One region of the Arthrobacter sp. P1_H7 genome, then DNA from elsewhere that is predicted to be linked to it. Evidence: predicted binding sites of a transcription regulator. Region 1 holds the regulator's gene; the other holds the start of a gene.

Region 1 (3,029 bases):
GGCCACGCAGGTTGGCTCGGAGGGGCAGTCGGTTGAGGCGCTCAAGCTGGTCAGTCACGTGACCAGTTTAAGTGGTAGCGGGACGGGCGCTGAAACTGTGACGCCTGCGACGGCATCTGGGGGAGGTTACTTGGACGGGACGAACAGCTGCTGGCCCGGCATGACACCCGCGGCGTCCAGATTGTTCAGCTGCACGATGTCCGCCACGACGTCGCGGGGATCGCGCTCCGGAGCCACCGACCCCGCAATGGCCCAGAGGGACTCCCCCGGTTGCACTGTGACGGAAACGGTCGGCGTCACCGAGAGCTGGTCCGCGGAATCTGCCGCCTTGGCGGGGGCGTTGAGGAATCCGCTGAAGGACAGGATGAACGCCGCCAGCAGGATCAGGGGGACACCGAAAAAGACGAAGCGTCCGCGCCGGGTGAGCCGCAGCGGCGGCTGCTTCGGCCGGCCGGCGGAAACCGCGCCCGCGGCCCCTTGCGGCACCTGCGAGGTCGCGGACGTGCGGCGCCTGGCATTGAGCGGGTAGACGTTGCCGTAACGGGAACTGTCCTGGCCCATGCCGCTTTCGCTGATGTCGCCGTTTCCGACGATGCCGTGCCCGATGCTGCGGAGATCCGCCGCGCCGCCCGGAACAACACCTCGGCGGCGGGGCGTGATGCCCTGAATGCTAGTGCCGTGAAACGCGCTTGAAACTGACATGAACTGAGCCCTCCTGGACCATAGTTGCCGCCCGGCGTACTCACGTACTCGCCGCCAACCGGCCGAACCTTCGAACATAGAACCGAACATCGCTTGCGAACCCAGGTCAGCGAAATCGAACACATATTCGAATCTTGCTTGTTCTGTTTTAGCACTTACTAACGAACGATGTCGAGACTCGCTAGAACAAATGTTTGAAAAAGGTCTGCGGCTGGCCTATTTTTGAGGGACAGGACAACCACTTTGAACTCCCACTTTCGAACTCCCCGTGGGAATCCATTCGTAGTTGATCAGCAGGGTCTGACATTTCAGGCCGGAAGTTCCCGGTGACAGCAGCCACGGCAGCCGGGCGGAACGGAAAGGCATTGGCGAACATGGCAGCACAAGCCACCGGCGGCAGGGCCACCCCACGGAGCCCGCAGCCCGCCCGGGCCCCCAAGAGCCTTACCGTCCGGCAAAAGAAAATCCTGGAGACCATCCAGCGGTCCGTCACGGACAAGGGCTACCCGCCGTCGATGCGCGAGATCGGCGACACCGTCGGTCTCGCCAGCCTCTCGAGCGTGACCCACCAGCTCTCCCAGCTCGAGAAGCTTGGCTACCTGCGGCGTGATCCGAAGCGGCCCCGGGCCATGGAAGTGCTCATGCCGCTGACCCTGGACGAGGGGACCACGCCTATATCGGGGGTCGAGAAGTCCAGTCCCTTGCGGGCCGTCGGCGGCCTGTCGGTAACCGAGCTCGCCAGCGCCACTGACACGGTAATGGTGCCGTTCGTCGGACGCATCGCCGCCGGCGGGCCGATCCTCGCGGACCAGGTGGTGGAGGACGTTATGCCGCTGCCCCGCCAGCTCGTGGGCCATGGCGAACTCTTCATGCTCAAGGTCGCTGGCGATTCAATGATCGACGCCGCCATCTGCGACGGCGACTGGGTGGTTGTCCGCCGCCAGGGTGATGCCCTGAACGGCGACATCGTTGCCGCCCTGCTGGACGACGAAGCCACGGTCAAGACATTCCGCCAGCGGGACGGCCACACCTGGCTGCTGCCGCAAAACACACAGTACGAGCCCATCCTCGGCGACCACGCCGTCATCATGGGCAAGGTCGTCTCGGTACTGCGCTCCCTCTAAGCTGCGCTCCCTTTAGCCATCCCGGGCCAGGCCGCCAGTAGCGGCCACCCCGCGCGGATTTCCGGCGCAGGGTGGCGGCCCGGCCTGGGGTTTAGTCTTTCGCGGAGTCCTTCGCCAGGCGCTTCAGGGCCGCCATGGCTATCGATGAATCGGTGGTGGGCCAGAACGGCGGCAGCGCCGCGCGCAGGAAGCCGCCGTAGCGCTCCGTGGAGAGCCGCGAATCCAGCACTGCCACCACGCCCTTATCCGAGGTCGAACGGATCAGCCGTCCGGCGCCCTGCGCGAGGCGGATGGCGGCATGCGTGGCCGAGACGGCCATGAAGCCATTGCCGCCGGCCTGGGCCACAGCCCGCGAACGTGCCGTCATCAGCGGGTCGTCCGGCCGCGGGAAGGGAATCCGGTCGATGACCACCAGCCGGCAGGACACGCCAGGGACGTCGACGCCCTGCCAGAGGGACATGGTGCCGAACAAACACGTATCAGGCTCGTCGGCGAACTGCCGCACGAGCGCCGTCATGGTCGACTCCCCCTGGCACAGGATGCTGAGGCCCAGCCGGGGCCGCATGGCCTCGGCTGCTTCCTCGGCCGCACGCCGCGAGGAGAACAGGCACAGTGCACCGCCGCCGGACGCGCGGATCAGCTTCTCGAGTTCGTCCAAAGCCTCGGGGGACGTTCCGCGGCCGGGTTTTGGCAGGTGCCGGGCGACGTAGAGGATGCCCTGTTTCGGGTAGTCGAACGGGGATCCGACGTCGACGCCGGTCCAGCTCGGGGCGCCGTTGCCAACCAGGCCCAGGCCTCCGGCGGCGGGTTCGAAGGCAGCGCCGATGGCCAGTGTGGCCGAGGTCAGGATGACGGTGTGGTCCGCGAACAGGCCTTCGCGCAACCGTCCCGCGACGCTCAGCGGGGCCACATTGATCAAGGCCGGCGCGCTCTCGTCCGGCTGTGAGTAGCCCTGCGCCGGGTCGAAGCTGCTGTTGCGGGAGAACCACACGACTTCGCGGTTTTCGCGCGCTGCAAGGAGGCGTTCACAGAGTTCCAGGATGACCATGAGGCGTGAACGGGCCAGCTGGCGTCCGCCGTCGGCCGTCGCGGAGCTGTCCCCCTTGGAATCGGACAGGGCGGCGCGGCACGCGTCGCGCAGCTGGTCGATGCAGTCCAGCTGCTCGCTGTTCAGGCCATTGGGCATCAGCCCGCTGGGGACGC
Region 2 (3,029 bases), on a different contig from region 1:
AGCCGCGCCCGTACCGGCGGGTCACGTCTTCCAGGAGGGTTCCGATGCGGTGTTCCTCGTGCGGGTTTTCGAACAGGGCCAGCGGTGCCTGGTTGCCGGTGGGCCGCAGGTCGGTGACCATGATGCCTGCCCGGGCGTACTTGATGCCTTCCTGGATGTGGGGGAGGAGTGCGTGGGCGGCCCTGGTGAGCAGGACGGGATCGGCGGTGGGCATCGGCAGCGGCACGCACACCGACGGGTAGGAAGTGTCGTTCGGGTTGAAGTGCGAGGTGCCGGCGAAGGCGGTGAGGATCTTGGCCTGGAGGCCGTGTTTGGCCAGCCGTGCCGAGGCCTGCTGGCCGTAGACGCTCATGACCTGCCGCATGCCGGCGGCGGTGGTGATGGGGGTGGCGAAGGAGCGCGAGAAGATGAGCTGGTCCCGGCCGATCCGTTCTTCCTCCATCGGGATGCATGGGGTGCCCTGCAGTTCCAGGACGGTGCGCATCATGACCACGGAGAAGCGGTCCCGGATCATCACCGGGTCGGCCCGGGACAGGTCAAGGATGGAATGGAGCCCTAAGGCGTTGAGGCGTTTGGTCAGCCGCGTCGCGACGCCCCAGATTTCGATCACGGACAGCCGGCGCATCAGCGCCTCCCGGGCGGCGGCGGGAACGGAGTCCCAGTGGCAGACCCCGTCGAAGGCGGGGTTGTGCTTGGCCCATTTGTTGGCCAGTTTCGCCAGGGTCTTGGTCCCGGCGATCCCGACGCAGACCGGAACCCCGACGTTGCGCCGCACGGCTGCCTTCATGGTCTGGCCCAGGGTCAGCAGGTCCGTCGGGGTGCCTTTGACGCCGAGGAAGGCCTCGTCGATGCTGTAGACCTCCAGCCAGGCGCTGTAGCGGCCGAGCAGTTCCATCACCCGGGCGCTGATGTCCCCATAGAGCTCGTAGTTGCTGGACAGCGCGACGAGTCCCCACTCCCTGGCCCGCGGGGCGAGTTTGAACCAGGGCTCACCCAGGGCGATGCCGAGGGCCTTGGCTTCGGGGGACCGGGTGACGGCGCAGCCGTCGTTGTTGGACAGGACGACGACGGGCCGGCCTTCGAGGGACGGGTCGAATGCCCGCTCGGCCGAGGCGTAGAAGCAGTTCACATCCACGTGCGCGATCTGCGGCATCCGCCGCATCGGGGCGGGCTTAGACATCGTGTGCCTCAAACATGGTGCAGGCAGCGGGTCGCGACGCCCCAGATGACCAGATCCGACAAGGATGGCACCCGGATGTCCGGGTACGCCGGATTCTCCGCCTGCAGCACGACGCCGGCTACCGTGATCCGGAGCCGCTTGATGGTCAATTCCCCGTCCAGGACGGCGATGACTACGGACCCGTCCTTGGGCTCCAGGGCCCTGTTCACGATCAGTTCATCGCCATCGCTGATGCCGGCGCGTTCCATCGAGTCTCCGGAGACCCGCACGACGTAGGTGCTGGTGATGTCCTTGATCAGGTGCTCGTTCAGATCGATCCGCCCATCAAAGTAGTCCTGCGCCGGCGAGGGGTACCCGGCCGCAACGGGGACCGGCGAGATCAGCACCGACAGCAACGACATGCCCGCGTCTATCACGCGGGGACCGACAACAACGCCCACAACACACCCTTATTCGAATATATGTTCGATACATTCAGTGTAGCCGGATGGGCCGACAAAAGATGGACTCTACCCAATTGCAGACACTCAGTGGACCTACACGGGCCCCTGGCGTCCAACCGGCGCCCGGGCACTCTCTCGAAGCGACGCAGCGATTGGCGTCAGCCCCCAGCGGCGCGGACTGCTGCCCTGGGCCTCGCCCTGCAAGGAGCATGCAGGCGTCAGGGAAGAAGCGGAAACTGAGTGAGGGCAGGGTTGTTCCTATGACCACAAAGGCGCACGGAATGGTTCAGCCCCAGAAGGGTGAGTTGCGGGGGACAAGAATGGACAAGAATTGCCGATTAGAGTACTGGCAGAAAGAATATCTAGCAGTGATAAGCGTGGCTCCGTTTCTGGCCGGGGGTTCAAATGCTGGCAATTTGCTAGCTGGGGGGAGATTCAGACATGTTTGTAGTCGAGGCAACTAAAGACGGCCGCGATCACCGTGTCATCGACAGGGACGCCAACGTCTACCTAAAGTGGCTGGTCGCTGGGGGGCCTTACTTCACCGAAGTTTTCAGTCTCGTGCACGCCGGGGGAAGCATCCCCTTCACCACGGCGCGTGAGGAGGGCATTGACGCCGAATCCGCGCTGCCCTACTTCGTTTATAGATTCCTAACGTTTGGCAGCGCACCGAAGGCACACAGAAATACGAAACATTTGGTTAACCGTACCTTCGATGATGAAGTCGAAAAGCGGTGCTGGAAGGAAGTCGCCACAGAAGCTCTTCTGGTTTTTGGGTGGGCCTATAACGGGCTGAAAGCTCCACATCCGAGCTACATGCGTGTTGATCTAGACGGGAAAATTTACACCCTTAAAGACTTCGGCTACGCTCTCAACTCCAAATAGGGCCATCGCCGGAGGGACCCTCCCGCAGGCAGGCTGGAATACGACGGTGATTTCCGACGTCGTGCCTGAACAAAACGCGGAACTGAAGGCGCAGCCCGGGGGCGACATCGCCCTTAGCGGCACGAACTTGGCCTCCACTTTCATGCGGCACGGCCTGATCGACGAATTGCCAATCCTCGTCCATCCCGTGGTCCTGGGCAGGGCCGGCCGCTGTTCGAGGCCGCGGATGTCCGGATGAGCCTTAGGCTGAAGGGGACGCGGTCGTTCGGCAACGGCGTCGTTTTGCTCCACTACCCGTGCGACGGCGCCGCAGCGTCCGCCGAGTGAACGTCCGAGGACTCAGGGTCAGTCTGTCAGCGGATTACCCGATAGCGCACGTGGGTGACGAGGCTGGAACCGCTCACGTCCGTCGGCTCAAGCTTCAGGTCCGTCACGCCGTCCAGCAGCCGTTCGCCCGCGCCCAGGACTATGGGCGCAATGTGGAGCCGCAGCTCGTCGATCAGCCCCGCCGAAAGGAATTG

What was found. Region 1 encodes LexA, which represses DNA repair genes until DNA is damaged. Its sites were predicted from a motif close to TCGAACANNTGTTCGA; they were not measured.
Region 2: AC1DXI_RS12575 (LexA family protein) is a predicted target of LexA. The motif match lies at 1,634-1,649, and genes of this name have one in related genera.

The regions. Positions count from the first base shown of each region.
Region 1 covers NZ_JBFUCO010000002.1:435,901-438,929, reverse strand. The annotation lists gene AC1DXI_RS02720 (histidinol-phosphate transaminase) at 1-58, opposite strand, end outside; gene AC1DXI_RS02715 (LysM peptidoglycan-binding domain-containing protein) at 127-702, opposite strand; gene lexA (transcriptional repressor LexA) at 1,077-1,826, shown strand; gene AC1DXI_RS02705 (ATP-dependent DNA helicase) at 1,918-3,029, opposite strand, start outside.
Region 2 covers NZ_JBFUCO010000011.1:77,589-80,617, reverse strand. The annotation lists gene AC1DXI_RS12580 (Y-family DNA polymerase) at 1-1,180, opposite strand, end outside; gene AC1DXI_RS12575 (LexA family protein) at 1,189-1,620, opposite strand; gene AC1DXI_RS12570 (hypothetical protein) at 2,065-2,508, shown strand; gene AC1DXI_RS12565 (dihydrofolate reductase family protein) at 2,555-2,746, shown strand; gene AC1DXI_RS12560 (dihydrofolate reductase family protein) at 2,862-3,029, opposite strand, start outside.